2 regions of the Halomonas sp. DP5N14-9 genome follow, and region 2 is predicted to be linked to the other one. Evidence: predicted binding sites of a transcription regulator. Region 2 holds the regulator's gene; the other holds the start of a gene.
What was found. Region 2 encodes PhoB, which activates phosphate uptake and scavenging genes when phosphate is short. Its sites were predicted from a motif close to TGTCATANNNNTGTCANA; they were not measured.

Region 1: a site for PhoB is predicted at 8,465-8,482, ahead of KUW00_RS16775 (UTRA domain-containing protein). Genes of this name have one in related genera too.

Annotation. Positions count from the first base shown of each region.
Region 1 is NZ_JAHVHR010000030.1:108,106-119,419, reverse strand. It holds gene KUW00_RS16820 (aldehyde dehydrogenase family protein) at 1-594, opposite strand, end outside; gene KUW00_RS16815 (LysR family transcriptional regulator) at 723-1,634, shown strand; gene KUW00_RS16810 (NAD(P)-dependent oxidoreductase) at 1,679-2,587, opposite strand; gene KUW00_RS16805 (HAD family hydrolase) at 2,655-3,395, opposite strand; gene KUW00_RS16800 (ABC transporter ATP-binding protein) at 3,392-4,540, opposite strand; gene KUW00_RS16795 (ABC transporter permease) at 4,537-5,385, opposite strand; gene KUW00_RS16790 (ABC transporter permease) at 5,372-6,205, opposite strand; gene KUW00_RS16785 (alkaline phosphatase family protein) at 6,202-7,071, opposite strand; gene KUW00_RS16780 (ABC transporter substrate-binding protein) at 7,204-8,280, opposite strand; gene KUW00_RS16775 (UTRA domain-containing protein) at 8,598-9,344, shown strand; gene KUW00_RS16770 (LysR family transcriptional regulator) at 9,382-10,284, opposite strand; gene KUW00_RS16765 (D-cysteine desulfhydrase) at 10,504-11,314, shown strand, end outside.
Region 2 is NZ_JAHVHR010000001.1:73,381-84,694, reverse strand. It holds gene KUW00_RS00425 (PstS family phosphate ABC transporter substrate-binding protein) at 1-259, shown strand, start outside; gene KUW00_RS00420 (ABC transporter permease subunit) at 344-1,552, shown strand; gene pstA (phosphate ABC transporter permease PstA) at 1,549-3,114, shown strand; gene pstB (phosphate ABC transporter ATP-binding protein PstB) at 3,201-3,974, shown strand; gene phoU (phosphate signaling complex protein PhoU) at 4,007-4,741, shown strand; gene cysZ (sulfate transporter CysZ) at 4,881-5,609, shown strand; gene KUW00_RS00395 (YnfA family protein) at 5,683-6,018, shown strand; gene phoR (phosphate regulon sensor histidine kinase PhoR) at 6,193-7,521, opposite strand; gene phoB (phosphate regulon transcriptional regulator PhoB) at 7,582-8,271, opposite strand; gene ubiA (4-hydroxybenzoate octaprenyltransferase) at 8,386-9,279, opposite strand; gene KUW00_RS00375 (chorismate--pyruvate lyase family protein) at 9,543-10,181, opposite strand; gene KUW00_RS00370 (FAD-dependent oxidoreductase) at 10,343-11,314, shown strand, end outside.

The sequences.
Region 1 (11,314 bases), on a different contig from region 2:
GGCGGGCAGCGCCTGGCGGCTGAGGATCTCGGTCAGCGCCCAGGCGCTGCCCGGGACCAGGTTAGCCGGCTTGAACACGACGGCATTGCCGAAGGCCAGCGCCGGGGCGATCTTCCACACCGCGGTGGCCATGGGGAAGTTCCAGGGGCTGATGACGCCGACCACCCCCACCGGCTCACGGCGCACCTCCACTTCCACGCCGGGGCGCACCGACTCGGCGCGCTCGTCGATCTGGCGCAGCACCTCGGCGGCGTAGTAGTGGAAGAACTGGGCGGAGCGGTGGACCTCGCCGACCGCCTCGGCCAGGGTCTTGCCCTCTTCACGGGCCAGCAGCTCGCCGAGCTCGGCCTTGCGCGCCATCAGTTCGTCGCCCACCGCCATCAGCACGCCGTAGCGCTGCTCCAGGCCGCTCTTGGCCCATTCGCGGCCACCCCGGCGGGCGGCGGCGATGGCGTCCTTGACCTGCTCGGTCGAGGCCTGGGCGTAGACGCCGATCAGGTCGCTGGTATCCGACGGGCTGCGGTTCTCGATCTGGTCGACGCCGTCGATCCACTGGCCGTCGATATAGAGTGGGTAGGCTGACTGCTGAGACATGATGACCTCCTGTGACGAATGCGACACAGCCTAGGAGAGTCACCAAAATAAAGATAATCAATAATAACGAGCATATGATAAATAAGGCTTACCGCCTGTCTGTGTGACGGCCCGTGTGAGGAAATGCCATGCTCCCCGACCTCAAGATCCAGCCGCTGCGCTACGTGCTGGCGATCGTCGACCACGGCGGCTTTCACGCCGCCGCGCGCCAGCTTCACCGCAGCCAGCCGGCGGTGTCGATGGCGGTGCGCGAGCTGGAGGCGCGCCTTGGTGAGGCGCTGTTCGAGAAGGGTGCCCAGGCGAGCCTCACCTCCTTCGGCGAGTACTGCGTGCCGCGCTTTCGCGAGCTGATCCTCCAGCATGATCGCCTGAGCCGTGACCTGCTCGCCCAGGTCGAGCGCCAGGCGGGGCATCTAGATATGGCGGCGGTACCGTCGGTGGCCAGCCGCCTGATGCCGAGCTTGCTGTCGGAGTTCGTCGAGCGCTATCCGGGCATCCGCGTGGCGCTGCACGACGGCAACGCCGACTTCGTGCGCGAGCAGGTGCTGGGCGGTGAGGTGGATATCGGGCTTTCAAGCCTGTGGCAGCCTGACGATGCCCTGGCGTTCACCCCTTTGCTGCGCGACAAGGTGGGGGTGGTGTGTCGCGATGACCATCCCTTCGCCGGGCGCGAGAGCCTGCACTGGCGCGAGCTTGCCGGCGAGACCCTGATCGGCAACGGCACCTCGCGGCTGCTCGAGGGCACCGAGGCCGAGGCGCTGCTGGCAAGTCCCACCTTCTTCATCTCCAACATGATCTCGCTGACCGCCAGCCTGGTGGCGGGGCTCGGTATCACCACCCTGCCGCGACTGGCGTTTGCCGAGGAGTACGAGCGGCTGAGGTTCGTTCCGCTGGAGTGCCCGGTGGTGGAGCGCCAGGTGGGACTGGTGCGCCTGGCCGGTCGCAGCCTGTCGCCGGCCGCGGCTGCCATGGCGGCCTTTATTATCGAGCGCCTGGAGGAGGGGCAGGGGCAGGATGGCCATGCGCCGAGCAGCCAATAGCCGTTCAGCCAATAGCCGATAACGCCAGGCGGGCTCGCCGTCCGTCAGCCGTTGCGGTCGAGTTCGCCGGCGTCCATGCCGTTGCGTCGCCGGACCTCGAGCAGCAGGGCGCTGTGGTCGAGGTCAGCACCACCTGCGTTGACCAGATCGCCGAACAGGCGGTCGGTCAACTCAAGCAGCGGCAAGTCGAGGCCGAGTTCCCGGGCGACGTCGCAGGCGGCGCGAGTGTCCTTCAGCTGATGCCTGGCCGGTCCGCCGGGTGCGAAGTCGCCGTCCAGCATGCGTTGGCCATGCTGGTCGAGAATCCGCGAGTAGGCGAAGCCCCCCAGCATGGCCTGGCGCACCTTGGCGGGGTCGGCGCCGCCGGCTTCGGCCAGCACCAGGGCTTCCGACACCGCCGCGATGGTGCTGGCCACCGTCAACTGATTGACCAGCTTGGCCAGGGCGCCGCTGCCTGCCGGGCCAATATGCAGGGGATGCCCCATGGCCTCGAGAATGGGCTTTGCCCTGTCGTAATCGGCGGCGTCTGCTCCGGCCATGATCGAAAGAGATCCTTCGCGCGCGCCCTTTTCGCCGCCGGAGACCGGGGCGTCCACCCAGCCAAGGCCAAGCTCGCGACAGCGTTCGGCCAAGGCGATTGCTTCACTGTGGCCAATGGTCGACATCACGATGAGCAGGGTACCGGGAGACAACTGACGGGCGATGCCGTCGTCGCCGAACAGCAGCGTCTCGCATACCGCGCCCGAACTTACCATCATCACCACCGCCTGGGCGTTTGCCGCTGCCTCGATGGGTGTCTCGGCCAGAGTGGCGCCAAGTTCGCCCAGCGGGGCTGCCTTGTCGATGCTGCGATTCCAGGCACGCAGGGGGAAGCCTGCACGGATCAGATGACGGCCCATGGGCAGGCCCATGATACCGGTGCCCAGCAGGGCGATGGTGGCAGGAGAGGTCATACGGGCGGCTCGTTGTAGATTAGAAAGTAGGTAACAGCCTAACCTCTTCCGCCCGGTGCCTCCACGCTCAGTCGACCTGCCGCCACCACTGTACCGGCCAGCCGCGCTCGCGGGCGGTGGCGTCAAGCGTCGAGTCGGGGTTGATGGCGAAGGGACGGTCGACGAATTCCAGCAGGGGCAGGTCGTTACGCGAGTCGGAGTAGCCGAAGCTCACCACCGGGGTGTGCTCGGCCAGCCACTCGCGCAGCGCCTCGAGCTTGCCGCCTTGGAAGGTGCGGATGCCCTCGGCCTTGCCGGTGTAGCGCCCGCAGGAGTCAAGTTCGAGAGCGGTGGCCAGCGCCTGATCGGCACCGAGGCGCTCGGCCAGCGGCCCGACCACGTGGATCGGCGAGGCCGAGATGATCACCACCCGATGGCCCTGGTCACGGTGCCAGGCCAGGCGTTCGTGGCCCTGGGGGAAGAGCCGGGGCACCACCTTGGCCTCGAGGAAGGCGTCGACCTGTTGCCTGACGTCGGCCTCGCTGCGGCCCGCCAGCGGCGTCAGCAACAGCGCCAGATGGGCTTCCATGTCGAGTGTCCCGGCGGCGTAGGCGGCCATGTGTTCGGCGAAGGCGGCGCGGTAGGCGTCGCCGTCCTCGATCCAACCGAGGTCGATCAGCCACTGGCTCCAGAGTCCAGTGATGTCGCCGTCGAGCAGGGTGTCGTCGAGATCGAACAGGGCCAGGGTCATGGGCGCGACGGGGGCCTTGGCGGCGTCGCCGTGGCAGGCGTCAGTGGTCATGGTGACAGGGCTCGTCAGGTCGTTCATGCATCCAGCTCCTGGACCTCGTCGAGATCGACGTGGATCGTCACCTCGCAGCCGGCGGGCAGCAGGCTGCGAGCGGAGCGATTGAGGGTATCGACGGCGAGGCTGGTGCCATCGCAGTCGATGTCGTAGCGCACGATGTTACCGAGCAGGCGATGTCGACGCACACGACCGCTGACGCCCGGTCCCACCCGCGCCGGCCGCTCGCCACCCAAAGGGCGGCCCTGCACGCTGAGATAGAGCGCCTCGGGGCGCAGCGCGACACGCCCGGCCTGGCTGCGAAAGCCCAGCAGTGGCGCGGCCTCGACGGCGTCGAGCAGGCAGTAGTGGCCCATGAAGCCGGCGGCGTTTTCGTCCCGGGGCCGGGTGTAGAGCACCTCGGCGGTGTCCTTTTGCAGGATCCTCCCCTGGTGCATCAGGAACACCCGGTCGGACATCAACATGGCCTCTTCCTGATCATGGGTCACGAACAGGGTGGTCAGGCCGAGGGTCTTCTGAATTTCGCGGATCTGGTCGCGCAGATGTCGACGAATGCGGGCGTCCAGCGCCGATAGCGGCTCGTCCATCAGCAGTACCTTGGGTTCCACCACCAGCGAGCGTGCCAGTGCCACCCGCTGGCATTGCCCGCCCGACAGCTGGTGGGGAAACTTGTGCGCCTGGTCCTGCATCTCTACCAGGCGCAACACCTCGTCCACCCGGCGCGCGCGCTCGTCATCGGGGACCTTCTGCATGCGCAGGCCGAAGGCGACGTTGTCGGCGACCTTGAGGTTGGGAAACAGCGCATAGTGCTGAAACACCATACCGACCCCGCGCCGCTGGGGCGGCAGGCGGGTGATCTCGTCACCGCCGATATGGATGCTGCCGGCGTCCAGCGAGGTCAGCCCAGCGATGGCCCGCAGCAGGGTCGACTTGCCGCAGCCGGACGGCCCCAGCAGGGTGATGAACTCGCCGTGCTCGATATCGGCGTCGATGTCGGCGAACACCGAGGTCTTGCCGAAGCGCTTGGCCAGCCCCCTCAGCGAGACCGCGTTGCCGCTTTCCTGGTGGCCTGGCGCTGACGGGGCCGTGGTCTGGACCGAGGACGGAATAGTGGACGGGACCGTGGACGGGGCGGCGCGCTGGGTGGCAGGTGTGGTGGCAGCCATCATCGTGTGGCCTCCGTGATGGTGTGCTCGGCCTGGCGATTGCCCAGCCAGGTCAGGATCAGGGTAAAGGCGAACAGGGTGATCACCAGGGCGCTGGTGAAGTGGCCGCTGGCGCCGCGCATATTGTTGAGGTAGACCTGCAGCGTCTCGAAGCGGGTGCCCACCAGCATGTTGGCGAAGACGAACTCGCCGACCAGGAACGAAAACGACAGGAAAATGGCGATCTGCACCCCGCCACGCAGGTTGGGCAGGATGACCAGAAAGAAGGCCTTCAGCGGCCCGGCACCCAGCAGCTGGGCGGCGTCCATCAGGCTTTGCACGTCCACCGCACGCAGGCTGTTGGCGATGGCGCGGTACATGAACGGCAGCACGATGGTGAAGTAGGTGGGAATCAGGATCCAGGGGGTGCCCACCAGCGGCAGCGGGCCGCCGGCGTAGAGCTTGAGTAGCCCCACCGAGGACACCACCGGGGGCACCGCGAAGGGCATCAGGATCAGGGTGTTCATCCAGCGGTCCAGCCACGGATAGCGGGTGTGGGCCAGCAGGGCCACCGGCATCACCAGCACCAGCGACAGCGTCAGGGCACCCACGGCGACGGCCAGCGACCGGACGAAGGCGGCCACAAAGCGCGGAGTGGTCCATAGCTCCACGAACCAGGCCAGGGTCAGGCCATCGGGGACCAGGGTCGCGCCCCAGCGGGTGGCCAGGGCGTAACCCAGGGTCGCCACCAGCGGCAGGGCCAGCACCGCGAAGACGCTGCCGACGATCCAGGCGTAGGGATTGAAGGTCGCCGACAGCGACGCTGCGGTTGGCCCCTTGTGAGCCGGCAGGGTTTCAGCGTGAGCCATGCTGTGCACTCCTTCTCAACAGCCACTGCTGGACCAGGGTGACCAGCACCAGCAGCAGCACCAGGATCAGCGCCAGGGCGCTTGCCAGATTGGGCTCGAGGAACAGGTCGCCGGCCACCAGGTTGGCGATACGAATGGTCATCAGGTTGTAGCTGGTGTTGACCAGCGCGTAGACGGTGGCGTAGGCGCCCATGGCGTTGGCGAACAGTACCGTGAAGGTGCCGGCCAGGGCCGGCCACAGCACCGGCAGGCCGATGCGCTGCCAGTAGGCGATGCGCCCGGCGCCGAGCAGGCTGGCGGCATCACGCCATTCGGCCTTGAGGCCGGCGAAGGCCGGGAACAGCAGCAGGATGCCCAGCGGAATCTGGAACCAGGTGTAGATGACGATCAGCCCGCCGGTGGAGTAAAGACGCACGTCCTCGATGATGCCGAGTCGTTGAAGCGCCAGGGTCAGCACGCCGTTGGCCCCCAGCAGGATGATGAAGGCGAAGGCCAGCGGCACGCCGGCAAAGTTGGAGGTCATGTTGGTGAAGGCGATCATCGCTCGCCTCAGGCGTCCGCCGGAACGCACCAGGGCGTGGCAGGTCAGGGTGGCGATGACCAGGCCGATGGCGCTGGACACCAGCGAGATGGTCAGGCTCTTCCAGATCGCCTGGCGGAAGAACGCCGACTGGGCGATCTCCTGAAAGTGGCCAAGGCCCCAGTCGCCGTTGACGTTGAAGGCACTGATCGCGACCCAAGCCATCGGCGCCAGTTGGAAGGCGGTGAATATCACGGCGAAAGGCACAAGCCACAGCCAGGCCGGTAATGGCGCCTTCACGATCCGGCCTCCTCGTTGCAGGTGGCGTGCGCGGTGGGCGCGGCGCCGGTGATATTGGACGCAGCCAACAGCTCGGGATGCCAGGGCTTGTCGTGGGAGAGCCCAAGGACGCTTGCCAGGGTGCCGCACAGGTGGGTCTGGCGGATGACCCGTCCGGCGGGGTCGGCAAAGGCGTCGCCGAACAGCCACAGCGGCACCCGGCGTTCTTCTTCCAGCAGGCCCGAGTGGGAGCGATCGGCGTTCATGCCATGGTCGGCGGTGATCATCACCTGGCAGCCGTCGGCCAGCCAGCGTGGCAGGTAGTCGGCCAGGGCGATGTCGGCGTGGCGGGCGGCGTTTCTGTACTGGGGCGAGTCGCCGCCGTGACGATGGCCGGTGTCGTCGATGTTCATGCTGTGTACCAGCAGGAAGTCGGGCGCGTGGCGTTGCCTCAGGGCCTCGGCGTCGCTGAACAGGTGATCATCCGGATAGTGGTCCTGCCAGTAGAAGATGCCGGCCTGGATGGCCGCCGCCGGATCGTCGAGGAAGCGGTCGCGGGTGCGCTCGAAGGGTGCCTTGACGTAGAGCTCACTGACCCAGTGATAGGCCGCCGCTGCGGTGGCAAGGCCCTGGCCGCGGGCCAGGTCGAACAGGCTGGTGCCATGGGAACGGCGCACGATGTCGTTGTGCACTACCCCGGAGTCCACCGGGCGATCGCCGGTCAGCAGGCACTCGTAGAGCGGCCGAGACATGGCCGGCAGCTCGCAGTCGAGGTGGGTGATGTAGCCGCGTCCGGCCTCCACCAGGGCGCTCAAGTGGCCCATGGCGTGATGGCCGACGGCGTGATTGAGGCCGTCCAGCACCACCAGTATGACGGGTCTGGTCATGATGACTCCCGGCCGCGCGGCAATACAGGGCGCGGCGCTGTCGCGAAATGGCGTGGAATGCGCTGAAGACAGGCCTCGTGGGCACTGTCTTCAGCGGTCGATCGTTGTAGCGGGGCTGTCCTCAGCGCTTGATCACTGCTGGTGGATCAGCACCTCGGACTGCCACTGGCGCGGCAGCACCTTGGCGCTCTGTTCCCAGGCGGCAAAGTCCTGGATCGGGCGGGCGCTGGCGTACTGCTCGTTGGGCAGCAGCTTGGCGGCGATATCGTCGGGCAGGGTCAGGTGCTCGGCGCGGATCGGGCGAGCGTAGCCCTCGGCCAGGTTGAACTGGCCTTCATCGGACAGGATGTACTCACGGGCCAGCTTGGCGGCGTTGGGGTGCTGGGCGTGGGTGTTGATGATGGTGGCGTAGCCGGAGGTCACCGAAGCGTCCGAGGGGATTACCACCTCGAAGGCGTCACGGTCGATCTGGTCGCGGTAGTTCAAGGCGTTGAAGTCCCACAGCAGGGCCACTTCCACTTCGCCCTTCTCCAGGTTGGCGATGGACACGTCGGCCAGCGACAGTCGGCCCTGCTCGGCCAGTTCGGCGAACAGCTCGAGGCCCGGGGCCAGATTGGCTTCGTCGCCACCGGCGGCATAGGCGGCGGCGAGTACCGCATTGTTGGCCTGGGAAGCCTGGCCCACGGCGCCCACTGATACCGAGTAGTCACCCTCGCGCAGGTCGGCGAAGGAACTCGGGCGCTGGTCCTCTTCCACCAGGTTCTTGTTGATCATCAGCGCAATGGTGCCGGTGTAGCCGAGCATCCAATGGCCATCTTCGTCCTTGGCCCAGTCGGGGATCTCGTCCCAGGTGGTGGGCTTGTAGGGCTGGGTCACCCCCTGCTGCACCGCGATCGGTCCGAAGGCGAAGCCGACGTCGCCGATATCGGCGGTGGCGTTCTCGCCCTCGGCCTTGAACTTGGCGACTTCCTCGGCGGAGCTCATGTCGGTATCGGTGTGCGCCAGGCCGTAGACGCTTTCCAGGTCGGCCCAGGTGTCCTTCCAGTTGGCCCAGGTGTCGGGCATGCCGACGCTGTCGACGCGGCCTTCCTGCTTGGCGGCCTCGATCAGTGACTCAAGCTCGGCGGTGTTTGCCTGGGCGGCGGTGGACAGCAGGCCAACGCAGGCCAGGGCGGTCAGGGTCGGGTAACGCAGAGAAGTGACGATCACGGGAGGGTCTCCGGGTCAGGGGCGTGAAGTCGACGGAAACCGATGCGCCTTTCTGGTCTAGATCAGTTTCCGCTGACGATCACCCTAAGGAGCTAGCGTGACAGCCTCGTGTCAGTTGCGTGGCAGTCTCGTCTCAGTTCAGATGAGCCAGGTGGAGGAAGAAAAACCCGACTCGTTCGAGCACTGTCATCGCGTTGTCACCGGCTTGCCACTAGACTGCTGAAACTACGTTGAACCTTCTTTGGTCTATACCAGAAAGCTGGACGCCGCCGGAGGCCGCTCGGCGGCGATCCTGGTCAGAGCTTCGAGAGTCCGCCTTGCCTACTGTCCCTGACGACACCTCGCACGACGCCTCACCCTCCCATCGCCTGCGCGAGCGTCTTGCGCCCTTGCTGAGTCTGGCCTCGACACGGGGCGATCGCCGTCTGCCCAGCGAGCGAGACATGATGGCGCGCCTCCAGACCACCCGCATCACCCTGCGCGAGGCACTCAATGAGCTGGAGGCGGAGGGCTGCGTGTATCGCGAGAATCGGCGCGGCTGGTTCGTGTCGCCGCCACGGCTACGCTATGACCTGTTGGCCTGCCTGCCGTTTCACGAGATGGTGCGATCCCAGCAGCGCAGCGCCCGCACCCTGTTGCTCAGTGCCGAGGAAGTGATCGCGCCCGTCACGGTCGCCCGCCGGCTGGGACTCGCCGAAGGCGAGCGCGTCTACCGCATCTGTCGTGCCCGGCTAGTGGACGAACGCCGGGTGCTCTACGTGGAACACCATCTGTTGCCGCGCTGCTTTCCCGCCATTCTGGAGTTCGATCTGGCGCGGGAATCGCTGACCGAGCTCTACCGCCGCGAGTACGGCATCCGGGTCGGGCGGGTCAGCTACGAGCTCGGCACCTGTGTACTTTCCAGCGACGCCGCCAGCGCGCTCAACGCGGTACGCGGCAGCCCCGCCCAGCGCATCACCCGCATCAACCACGACCAGAACGGCCGTGCCATCGACTGTGATGATGAGTACTGGCGCCACGACGCCATCGAGCTGACGCTTTCCGCCGCCCCTCAGGGAGTTTGAGGTGCGAGATCAAGGGGCTTCGAACTGCAGGGGAGTGCTAGACCGCGGGAGGGCGTTCTTCCAGCAGGTGCCACAGGGGGGCTGCCACTGCCGCTTCGTCGCGATGGCGATAGCAGGCCACTTCCAGAGAGGGGCCGCCGAGGATTTCCTGCAAGGAAATCAGCTTGCCGCTCTCGAGGTCTTCCTCGATCAACCCGTGGGGTAGCCAGCCGATGCCGAGACCGGCCAGGGCGAGTTGGCGAATGCCGATGGTGAAGGCGGTCTCGCAGACCAGTTCGATCTCGTAGTGGCGTTGGGCATCGAGCAGGTAAGGCGTCGCCAGGGCCTGGCCAAGAAAGCTGTCCGGATCGTAGCCGATCAAGGGCAGTCGTTGACCTTCCTCGAGTTCGTGCATGAGACCACCGTGATGATCCGATGCGCACACCGGCAACAGCCGTTCAACGCCCAGTGACAGCCGCTCGACGCTGTCGCTGCCGCTGAACAGGGGGGCGCCCTCCAGCTCCGAACACAGCAACAGGTCGGCCTTGCCTTGCTCGAAGTCGTGGATGCACTGGCTGCGGTCGGATGAGGTGATCTGCAGTCCCACCTCAGGCGCGTGATGACGCAGGTGGCGCAACAGGCGCGGCAGGTAGCTGACGGTCAGGGTGTGCTGGGTGGTCAGAATGGCCCTGGGCCCCTGGCGGGCATCGCTTCTGAGACGACTGCGCATGGCGTAAAGGCGTGCCAGCCACTCTCGTAATTGGGGCTCGTACGCCCGCGCGTGGGCGGTCAACTCCAGGCGCGAGGCGCTGCGATCGATCAGCGCCACCCCCAGCCATTCTTCCAGCTGGCGGATACGGCGCGAGAATGCCGGCTGGGTGACGTGGCGCCGTTCGGCCGCCTGGGAAAAGGTGCCCGCTTCGATAAGCTCGAGAAAATCCTCTATCCATTCGATCTTCATTGGTGTTTTGGTCTGCCTTAGTGGGTGGCGGCCGGGGCTAAGCAGTGGCTATGCAAAAATTTAACAGCTGGCGAGCAACTTGGCATTGGTCTCATGTTCCAGGCGAGGCTTAACTTGGAAGCGATCGCTCGAGGGCAGGCCTTCAGGCCTGCTGTGTCTTTCGACGTAGGTCGTCAAGAGAGCACGCCAATGCCAACAATGACTCGCCTGGAGGCCCGTATGCACCTGTCCCGTTTTCCCCGTGTCCGTCTCGGCCATATGCCCACTCCGCTGGAGCCCATGGACAACCTGAGCAAGCTGCTCGGCGGTCCGCGGCTGTGGATCAAACGCGACGACTGCACCGGCCTGTCCACCGGGGGCAACAAGACCCGCAAGCTTGAATTCCTGATGGCCGACGCCCTGGAACAGGGCGCCGACACCATCATCACCCAGGGCGCCACCCAGTCCAACCACGCCCGCCAGACCGTGGCCGCCGCCTGCAAGCTGGGGCTCGAGTGCCACATTCTGCTGGAAGACCGCACCGGCAGCGAGGACCCCAACTACAACTACAACGGCAACGTCTTCCTTGATCAGCTCCACGGCGCCAGCGTCGAGAAGCGCCCGGGCGGTGCCGACATGGCCGCCGAGATGGAAGGCCTGGCCGATCGTCTGAAGAGTGAAGGCAAGAAGCCCTACATCATCCCCGGCGGCGGCTCCAGCGAGATCGGTGCCCTGGGCTACGTCAATGCCGCCCTGGAACTTCTGGCCCAGGCCAACGACATGGGTCTGCGCATCGATCATCTGGTCCACGCCACCGGCAGCGCCGGCACCCAGGCGGGCCTGGTCACCGGCCTCAGCGCCTGCAACGCCGGTATCCCGGTGCTCGGCATCGGCGTTCGCGCGCCGAAGGACAAGCAGGAAGCCAACGTCTTTGCCCTGGCCCAGAAGACCGAAGCCAAGCTCGGCCTGTCCGGCGTCGTCAGCCGCGAACAGGTGGTCGCCAACTGCGACTACGTGGGTGAGGGCTACGGTGTGCCCACCGACAGCATGA
Region 2 (11,314 bases):
CGCCGAAGACGGGATTCTTCCGCGCCGACAATCGCTGCGAAGCGGCGGCTATCCGTTGTCACGGGACCTGTTGATCTACGTCAATCGCCCCCCCGAGGGCGAGCTTCCCGACGTCGAACGGGCCTTTCTCGACATGGTGTTGTCACCCTCGGGCCAACGGGTGGTCAAGGAGCTTGGTTTCGTGGCGCTGCCGCCGTCTGTGCTGGCCGCTCAGCGACATGCCCTGGGGCTGGCTGAACTGCCACGGGACGGGCCTTGAGAGATGCCAGGCCCCGGTCGGGTTGTCATCTGGGTGTCATGAAGTTGTCGTAATCTTTCGCTATATACCGATGGCCCAAGATCAATGTCTGACCCTTCTCCGATAACCTCACTGCACCAGACGAGACAGCGACGTGACCGCCTGGCGACCATGCTGATCACGGCCGGAGGGGTTGGCGTGCTGTTGGCGGTGGTCGCCATTGCGGTATTTCTGCTGGTCGAGGTGCTGCCGCTGTTCTGGCCGGATGGCGCTAGCTTTCCGCTGGAGGCGCTGTGGTCATCGCCAGACGTGAGCGGCGAGCCCGAATATCGCTGGCTGCCCCATCGGCTGGATGACGCCGCGATGCCCCAGGCGAGCCTGGCCCCGCTGTTGTGGGGCACCCTGGAAGCGGCCGCCTGGGCGTTGGTGGTGGCGATTCCCCTGGCGCTGGGTGCTGCGGCGCACTCCAGCCTGTACATGTCTCCCGGCCTGCGCGCACGGCTCAAGCCGACGCTGGAGCTGATGGAGGCGATGCCCAGCGTGGTGCTGGGGTTTATTGCCGGTCTGGCGCTGGGGCCCTGGGTCGAACGTCACCTGGCGCAGTCGCTGTCGATTGTGGTGGTGCTGCCCGCGGCGGTGGTGCTGCTGGCGTTGGGCTACCGGTGGTTGCCCGATCGGCTGAAGGCTGCCCTGACGTTACGTTGGGCGGCCCTGTGGTTGATCCCCTGCCTGTTGCTGCTGGTGTGGCTGGCGATGAGCGTGGCGCCGATGTGGGAAGGTTGGTGGTTCGATGGCGACCTGCGCCTGTGGGTCGAGGAGTCCTGGGGACTCGACGTGCAGGCACGCAACGCCTTGATCGTCGGGCTGGCCATGGGTTTTGCCGTGATTCCCGGCATCTACGCGCTTGCCGAGGATGCGCTGAGCGATGTGCCTCGGGAGTTGGCCGAAGGCGCCCAGGCCATGGGCGCGACCCGCTGGCAGACGCTCACCCGGGTGATGCTGCCGGTGGCGCTGCCAGGTGTCTTTTCGGCGATCATGATCGGCGCCGGGCGCGCCGTGGGCGAGACCATGATCGTGCTGATGGCCAGCGGCAACAGCGCGCTGATGACGGCGAGTCCGCTGGATGGCTTGAGGTCGCTGGCCTCGAGCATCGCTATCGAACTGCCGGAAGCGGCACCCGGGGGCAGCCACTATCGGCTGCTGCTGCTGGCGGCGCTGGCCCTGTTTGCCTTCACCTTTCTGGTCAACACCCTGGCCGAGGTGGTGCGCGTCCGCCTGAAGCGTCGTTTTACCCGGCGTAAGGGGGACGCATGAAGATTCCCGGCCACACCGCGGTGGGCATGCCCGGCAAGCGGCGCACCCGAGAGGGCCCCTGGGCCTGGTTGGCAGCGGCCTCGGTGGCGCTGTCGCTGATCATGCTGGGGGCCTTGCTGGTGCTGTTGAGCGTCAAGGGCCTGGCCAATTTCTGGCCAGCGACGGTCCACCAGTTGACCCTGAAGAGCGGTGAGATGGTGATAGGGGTTCCCCTGGAGACCCGCGAACTACCCTCCGGGCAGGGGGTGGAGCGGCGCTATCTTACCGCCAATCGTGATGACGGCGGTGGCATCTGGCGGTGGCTCGCCAATGACCAGATCACCGAAGACACCACGCCGGAGGATCTGGTGGTGCTGGAGCGGCGCCACTGGGGCACCTTCCTGGGGCGTCTGGTGGCCTTGCAGTCGGGTGATCAGCGCTTGACCGGTCCGGATGCCTGGACGGTGCTCGAGTCCCGGCTGAAGCAGATCAATGCCCTGCGCGACGAACGTTGGCGTCTGACCCACGACGAGATATTACCGCTGATCCGCAGCATGGAAGACCAGGATGGCCACCGCTCGGAGGATCGGCGTCTGGCCGACCTGCAGCGCCGGGCCAGTGAGCTTCAGCAGCGCATGCAGGGTGACCTGGTGGTGCTCGAGAATGGTCAGGGGCGCCGTCAGGAACAAGCCCTTGCCGAGATACTCGAGGCCTGGCGCCCCAACGCCATGGCCTGGCATGAAAAACTCGGCCACTGGGTGCGGGAGCTGTGGCAGTTTCTGTCCCAGGGGCCACGCGACGCCAATACCGCTGGTGGCGTCTGGCCGGCGATCTTCGGCACCATCCTGATGGTGCTGTTGATGTCGATTCTGGTCACGCCCTTCGGGGTGCTGGCGGCGGTCTATCTCAATGAGGTCGCCCACCAGGGTCGATTGACCCGACTGGTCCGGATCGGCGTGCGCAATCTGGCCGGGGTGCCGTCCATCGTCTACGGCGTGTTCGGCCTGGGGGTCTTCGTCTATGGCATCGGCGGCAGCATCGATCGCTGGTTCTTCGAATCGACGCTGCCCTCGCCGACCTTCGGCACCGGCGGGCTGCTGTGGGCCTCGCTGACCCTGGCGCTGTTGACCTTGCCGGTGGTGATCGTGGCCACCGAAGAAGGTCTTTCGCGGATCCCGCTGCACCAGCGTGAAGGCGCCCTGGCGCTTGGGGCCACGCGCTTCGAGACCTTGACACGGGTGGTGCTGCCGATGGCCACGCCGGCGATGCTGACAGGCCTGATCCTGGCGGTGGCCCGGGCCGCCGGTGAGGTGGCGCCGCTGATGCTGGTCGGGGTCGCCAAGCTGGCGCCGCAGGTGCCGCTGGACGGGGAGTTCCCCTTCCTCCACCTTGAAAGGAAGTTCATGCACCTGGGGTATCACATCTATGACGCGGCCTTTCACTCCAGCGATGTCCAGGCGGCGATGCCGCTGGTGTATGCCACAGCGCTACTGCTGGTCACGGTGATTCTGGTGCTTAACCTGACTGCAATATTCATGCGTCACTATTTGCGTAAGCGTCATGGTGCCCCGGTGCGCCGATGATGCAGGGAGAGGCAATGTCCATCGATGGCGAGCTGCCCAAGCGTCAGCTGGCCCAGGCAAGACTGGGAAATCGACGCGGGGCGGTCATGGAGTTTTCCGCGGCCGATACCTGCCTGGATATCCAGGGTTTGACCCTGGCCTATGGCGGCAAGACGGCGCTCAAGGATCTGACCCTGCGCATTCCACGCCATCGGGTCACGGCCTTTATCGGGCCGTCGGGCTGCGGCAAGTCGACGCTGTTGCGCGCCTTGAATCGTCTGCACGACCTCAATGAGGACGTCAGTCGTCACGGCCAGATTCATCTGGACGGCCACGATATCCATGACCCCAGGGTGGCGGTGGCCGAGCTCAGGCGTCGGGTGGGCATGGTGTTTCAGGCACCGAACCCCTTCCCCATGTCGATCTACGACAACGTCGCCTTTGGCCTGCGTCTGCAGGGAGGCTTGAGCAAGCGCCGCATCGACGATGTGGTCGAATGGGCACTGAAGTCGGCGGCGCTGTGGGACGAGGTCAAGGGGCGTCTACGGGCGTCGGCCTGGTCGCTCTCGGGAGGCCAGCAGCAGCGTCTGGTCATCGCCCGGACCCTGGCGGTGGAACCCGAGGTGCTGTTGCTCGACGAGCCGGCCTCGGCCCTGGATCCGATCTCGACGCTGAAGATCGAGGAGCTGATTCGCACACTCAAGCCGCATCTGACCCTGGTGCTGGTGACCCACAACATGCAGCAGGCGGCGCGGGTGTCGGACTATACGGCGTTTTTGCACAACGGTGAGCTGGTGGAGTACGGCCCGACCGACACCCTGTTCACGCATCCGCGCCTGAGGCGCACCGAAAACTACATCACTGGACGCATGGTGGGCTAGCGTCCCGTCCCATGCTTCTTCAGGAGACCTTCATGGATATCACCAGCGATACCCACAGCCAGCACATCTCGAGGCAGTTCAATCATGAGCTCGAGGAACTCAAGACCCACCTGATGGCCATGGGTGGCCTGGTGGAAAAGCAGGTGCAGGATGCCGTCAGTTCGTTGCTCGACGCCGACTCTGCACTGGCCTCTCGTGTGGTCGACAACGACCGCGCGGTCAATGACATGCAGGTCAAGATCGACGACGAGTGCACCCGCGTGCTGGCACGCCGTCAGCCGGCGGCCTCTGACCTGCGACTGGTACTGGCGGTGATTCGTGCAGCGTCGGATCTCGAGCGTATCGGTGATGAGGCCAGCAAGATCGCGCGCAACGCCATCGAACTGGTCGACGGCAACAACGGCACCCGCGGCTTCGTCGAGGTGCGCAATATCAGCGAGCACGTGCGTCACATGATGCGTGACGCCCTGACCTCCTTCGCGCGTTTCGACACCGAGCTGGCGATGCAGGTGGTGCAGGAAGACGAGCGGGTCGACAGCGAGTACCAGAGCGCCATGCGCTCGCTGATGACCTTCATGATGGAAGATGCGCGTTCGATCTCTCCGGTACTGGGCATCATGTGGATCCTGCGCGCGCTGGAGCGTGTCGGCGATCACGCCAACAACCTGGCCGAGTACGTCATCTATCTGGTCAAGGGCCTGGATATCCGTCACATCGCCCCTGACGACCTCAACCAGGAACTGCTCGACGACAGCAGCACGTCTTGACCTCGACGCCCTGAGCGGCGTCAATAGGCCGGCCCCGTCAGGGTCGTTGCCTGCACTCTGAGCATCGGGCCATCGTCGAGACGATGGCCCGATGTCGTTGGGGCACCTTCATCTTCAGCCACTGCCAAGGATCGATGTCATGCTGAATGCCCTCGAGGCGGTCCGCCGCGGAACCCGCCTGGTCTATAGCCAGGGCCTGCGTCGTTATGTGTTTCTTCCCATTCTGGTCAACCTGCTGGTCTACGCCGGCATGCTCAGCTACGTGCTCGGTGAGTTCGGTGGCTGGCTCGATAGCTGGATGGCCATGGTGCCGAGCTGGCTGGAATGGCTCGACTGGCTGATCTGGCCGTTGTTCGTGGTCAGCCTCGTGCTGATCGTGTTCTTCAGCTTTACCCTGGTCACCCACCTGATCGCCGCCCCCTTCTACGGCTTCCTGGCGGCCCGGGCCGAGGTCGAGCTGACCGGCCGCGAGCCCATCGATGATCGTGGCTGGCTCAAGACCGGTCTCGACGCCCTGGGCAGGGAGCTGTTGAAGCTGGCCTATATCCTGCCGCGCATGATCGGGCTGTTTATCCTGAGCTGGATTCCGGTGGTCAACCTGATCGCGCCGCTGTTGTGGGCGGCCTTCAGCGCCTGGGTCATGGCGATCACCTACCTCGACTACCCGATGGATAACAACAAGGTCAGCTTCGCCGATATGCGCAAGCGCCTGTCGGCGCACTGGTGGCCGAGTCTCAGCTTCGGTGGCCTGGTGACCTTGATCACCTGGATCCCGCTGGCCAACCTGTTTCTGATCCCCGGGGCCGTGGCCGGCGCGGTGCTGATGTGGGATCAGCACTATCGGCAGTTGCCGGTGGTAAGGCGTTGAGCAGCAGTTTGAGCACCGCTGTCGGCGCTGTCGATGGCCGTACGGCGTCAAAAGGGGATAGCAGGGAGTGGCCATGACGGCGCTGTTGCCAAGTCTTTTGCTCTATATCGCGGCGGCGCTGGCCGAGATCGCCGGCTGCTTTGCGGTGTGGCGCTGGTGGCGAGATGACGCCTCGGCATGGTGGCTGCTGCCCGCGATGGCGAGTCTGATGGCCTTCGCCTGGCTGCTCAGTCAGACCGATGCCGACTACGCCGGGCGTGCCTTTGCCGCTTACGGGGGCGTCTACATCGTGGCGTCGCTGGGCTGGCTGTGGTGGGTCGAGCAGCGCCTGCCGGATCGCTGGGACCTGATCGGGGGAGTGCTGTGTCTGGCGGGTGCCGCGGTCATCCTGCTGGGGCCCAGGAGCTGATGGGAGCACGCCCTGTTCGTTCTGGCGGGGCCTAGGCGCTGTCCGAAAAGTCGACGAGCGAAGGTTAGACAAGGCAAAAATCGGTGAGAAAGCGCAGTTTACGGGGTGTAAATGAGCATTTTGATCCGATTTTTAACGCCGTATTACCGAGCGCAGGCACTTTTCAGACAAGCCCTAGTGCACAGCGCCGGCGCGGCCGAGCGCCACCGGGTCGGCCGCTGCCAGCCGGCTCGAGGGAAAGATGCAGCGGAAGGTTGCGCCCTCGCCGAGTCGGGAGTCGATATCCAGGCGTGCCTCGTGGCGCAGCAGCACATGCTTGACGATGGCAAGCCCCAGGCCGGTACCACCGGTGGCGGTGCTGCGGCCCTTGTCGACCCGGTAGAAGCGTTCGGTAAGGCGTGGCAGGTGCCTCGGATCGATGCCTTCGCCGTCGTCTTCCACCTCGAGGCAGGCGCCTTCGCCGTAGGCACGCCAGCGTAGCGTGATATGGGCGCCGTCACCGGCGTAGCGCACCGCATTGAAGGCCAGGTTGGAGACCGCGCTGTGCATCTCCTTCTCGCTGCCGGTGAGACTGCGCGATTCTTCGACGACGACCTCGATCTGCTGGCGGCCGCCTGACAATGCCTCGGCGTCGCGCTTGACCGCCTGCAGCAGGGTGGTGGGGTCGAGGCGAACGTGGTCGCTGCCGCCCTGGTCGTTCTCGAGTCGTGACAGCAGCAGCAGGTCGTTGACCAGATTCTGCATGCGGCGCGTCTGGCTCTGCATCTGGGCGACCCCCTTGCCCAGGCGTTCCGGCAGCATGCCGGCCATGTCGCTGTAGGTCTCCAGGTAGCCGGTCAGCACGGTCAACGGCGTGCGCAGCTCGTGGGAGACGTTGGCGACGAAGTCGCGGCGCATCTGTTCCAGGCGATGCAGACGGGTGATATCGCGGGCCATGACCAGGCGTTCATCGTCACCGTACAGGGTGATCTGGAACTGCAGGATCATGTTCTCGTCGATGGGGGAGGGCAGGCTCAGCGGTTCGCGGTAGTCACGGGCATTGAAGTAGCCGACGAAGCGCGGGTCGCGCAGCAGGTTGGTGATGTGCTGGCCGCGGTCCAGCGCCGGCTTCAGGCCGAGCATGCGCTCGGCAGAGCTGTTCCACCACTCCAGGTCGCCGTGGCGATCGAGCATCACCACGCTGTCGCGCATCGCCTCGGACGATTCCTGGATACGCTGCAGGGTCGAGCGCAGGCGGCGCTGGGTGATCCGCTGGCCTTTCTGGTAGCGATAGAGGCGATCGAACAGCTCGCCCCACAGGCCACTGGCGGTGGGAGGTTCCTGCTGGGGGCGGTGGGTCAGCCAGTCGTGCATCGCGTGCAGGTTGCGCAGGTGATAGCTGAGCCCAAGCGCCAGGCCCAGGCCGATGCCTACGCTGGACAGCGAGAAGGGCCAGCCCAGCAAGGCGCCGAGACCCACCAGCACGGCCAGGCGCCAGACTTCTCGTCTCCACAGACGACCCACGTCAGTTCTCGGCTCCGTTCACCTCATCCCTCCTGGTGCTGCGTTGCGTCGATGGCTCGCTCAGACCTTGGCCGAAAAGCGATAACCGGTACCGCGTACGGTCTGGATCAGTTGCTGATGGGGTTCCCCCAGGGCCTTGCGCAGGCGGCGGATATGCACGTCGACGGTACGTTCTTCCACGTAGACGTTGCCACCCCAGACCTGATCGAGCAACTGGCCACGGGTGTAGGCGCGCTCCTGGTGGGTCATGAAGAACTGCAGCAGGCGATATTCGGTGGGGCCCATGTCCAGTGACTTGCCGTCGACGCTGACGCGATGGCTGACCGGGTCGAGCTTGAGGCCTTCCACCTCCACCGGGTCCTCGACGCCCCGCGGAGTGGCGCGTCGCAGCACTGCCTTGAGTCTGGCTACCAGTTCTCGCGGCGAGAATGGCTTGGTGATGTAGTCGTCGGCGCCGGCTTCGAGGCCCTGGATCTTGTTGTCCTCCTCACCCTTGGCGGTGAGCAGGATGATCGGCAGCTCTGCGGTGGTTTCCTCGCGCTTGAGCCGGCGGGCCAGTTCGATGCCGCTGGTGCCCGGCATCATCCAGTCCAGCAACAGCAGGTCGGGCTGGTCATCGACGATGATGGCGTGGGCGGCCTGAGCATTGTCCGCCTCGAGCACCCGGTAGTCGGCCATTTCCAGCGCCACCGCGATCATTTCGCGGATCGGGGCTTCGTCATCGACGATCAGTACGGTCTTGGCGGTCATCCCGGGAGCCTCTTGGTCAGGGTCTTACACTCGACGGTGACAAATGACACCACGTCAATGTGACAATTAGATGACATTGTATCCATTGTCGAGCGACCGAGACGGGCATTTCCCTCACCCGAGGGAGGGATAGAGGCTCAGTCCGAGTCCGGCGAACAGCAATAGGCCCGACCAGTGGTTGTTGAGAAAGGCCTGGAAGCAACGGTCGCGGTCACGGCTCTTGATCAGCCGCTGCTGGTGGACAAAGGTCGCGCCCATGGCCAGCCAGCCGAGCCAGAAGAAGCCGCCCAGCGCCAGCAGGCTGCCGGCCCAGGCCAGCAGCCCCAGGGTAGCCAGCTGCAATAGCGCAATGATGCGGGTGTCCCAGCGGCCGAACAGCACCGCGGTGGACTTGATGCCGATCTTGAGGTCGTCGTCGCGGTCCACCATGGCGTATTCGGTGTCGTAGGCCACCGTCCACAGCACGTTGGCGGTAAACAGCAGCCAGGCGACCATCGGGACTTCGCCGAGCACCGCGCCGAAGGCCATCGGAATGGCCCAGGAGAAGGCCGCGCCCAGCACCACCTGGGGGAAGTGGGTGTAGCGCTTCATGAAGGGATAGCTGGCGGCCAGCACCGCTCCGATCAACGACAGCCACACGGTAAAGCCGTTGGTTAGCCAGACCAGCGCGAAGGCCGATCCCAGCAGACACACGAACAGCACCTTGGCCTCCCGCTCACTGATGCGGCCGGTAGCCAGCGGTCGGTTCTTGGTGCGTTTGACGTGGCCATCGAAGTGGCGATCGGCGTAGTCGTTGACCACGCAGCCCGCCGCTCGCATCAGGTAGACGCCGGCGACGAAGATCAGCAGGGTGTCACGGCCCGGAATGCCCTCGGAGGCCACCCACAGCGCCCACAGGGTCGGCCACATCAACAGCCAGGTACCGATGGGGCGGTCCAGACGCATCAGCGCCAGAAAGTCGGGAATTCGGTTCAGGTATCCAGGGGGACGCAGCAGCGAACGATCCATCGGTCTCTCTCATGCTCTGGCGCAGGTCAGGCGAAAATGAGGCGTAAGCCGGGCAAAAGTCGCTTCTCGGAGAAACATCGCCGAGAAGCCTTGGCGCAGCCTAGCGCGAGCCGACGGCCATGACCAGCAAGGCGAGCCCAGCCAGGCTCGACCGGCACGACAAGACCAGTAGGCCATCATCATTCGTACAGGGCTTCGGCGGGCTACCGTCAGCCCACGCCATGGTTGGCGCCTCGGTGTCCGAAGAGGGCGACAACAGGGAGTCAGCCGGTGGCCGAGGCGGCTAGCGACAACGCCCGGCCCATGGCCGGCATAAAGCTCTCCTGCACCAGCAGCACCCAGCCGCTGTGACGAAATACCGAGCGGCGTTGCCACAGCCCGGTATAGCCGTGGATCGGCCTCGAGTTACGGCCGATCTGAATGGCGCTGCGCTCGAGATCGGGCTGGCGAAACAGCCAGCTGCCGAGAGAGGTCTCGCCGAGGCCTTCGAAGGGAGCGTCGTGACGCTCGACGATCGGTGCCACGCTGCGCGCCACCACCCAGGGCTCCTCGTCCACGCACAGGGCGACCTCGCGCAGCCAGGCCTGCTCGTCGCTGGCCAGACCCAGCACGTGGGCCTCGTCCGGCCACGGCAGGCCCTTGGCCTCCGCCAGCAGGCGTACGCGAAAGTGCCCGGCGCCTGCCGCCTCGATCAGGCGTTCTGTCAGGGAGTCCCGCGAGGCCAGCCAGGCGTGCCAGTCAGCGGGCACCGCGATGCCACCGGAGGCCAGCGACACCCAGCCGGGGTCGACGATATCGGCCGCGTCGGCATTCGGCGAAGCGGCTGTGGCTGGCGCGGGATTACCCGGTTCGGACCCCGAGCGCTCCCCCAGGGAGCGGAATGTGGAAGGAAGCTGTGTCATGCGGCCTCGGCAGGGCTGTCGTCACCGGAGGGCGGTGCTCCGGTCGGTCGGCGCATAGTGTACCATGTGGCCCAGCACTCACCCGCTGGTGTGGCCCCGTGCGGGCCGGCCCAGCTTCAACAGCGACCGCCCGGCGGTCGTCGGCAGAGTCGAAGGAAGCGATGCAAGGACCCTTGACCATCATCGGTACCGGCATGGCGGGCATAGGCCTGGCACGCCAGGTGCGGGCGCTGGACGCCCACCGACCGATCACCCTGATCAGCGCCGACTCAGGCGATGACTATTCCAAACCGCTGCTGTCCACCGGCTTCGCCAAGGGCCTGGCGGCGGACCGGCTGGCCGCGCGCTCGGCGCTGGAACTGGCCGATCAACTGGGCGCGGTGGTACGTCCCCACACCAGGGTCGATGTCATCGATCTGGCGTCGCGCACCCTGAGCCTGGGCCAGGAACGCCTGCCCTGGTCGGATCTGGTGATGGCCACCGGTGCCAGCCCCGTGGCGCCCTTCGAGATTCCCGATGCCCTGGCCGGACGGGTGTTCTCGATCAATGATCTCGACGACTATCGGCGTTTTTCGGCAGGCCTCGAGGCGCTGGGGCGCCCGGCTCGGGTGGCCATCGTCGGCCTCGGACTGGTCGGCTGTGAATTTGCCAACGATCTGCACGCCGGTGGTCATCGCGTCTGCCTGGTCGGCCCTGAACCCTCGTTGCTGCCCAGATTGCTGCCCCGGCGACTGGGTCAGACCCTGAGCCAGGCCTTCATCGAGGCCGGCATCGACGTCATCCATGGCCGTCTGGTGAGCAGGCTCGAAGGTGCCGGTGGTGACATCGGTGTGCACCTCGACGACGGCCATGAGCTGGAGGCGGATATGGTGCTGGTGGCCACCGGTCTGAAGCCGCGCTCTCGGCTGGCGCGAGAGGCCGGTATCGCGACAGATAATGATGCCATCGCTGTCGATCGCTACCTTAAAAGCTCCGATCCTCGTGTTCATGCGCTGGGTGATGTGGCCTCGGTGGACGGTGTCAATGCCATGTACGTGCAGCCGCTGCAGGCTTCGGCCAAGGCGCTGGCTGCGACCCTGTGTGGTCGTCCCACCCAGGTGCGTTACGGGCCCTGGCCGGTGCTGGTCAAGACG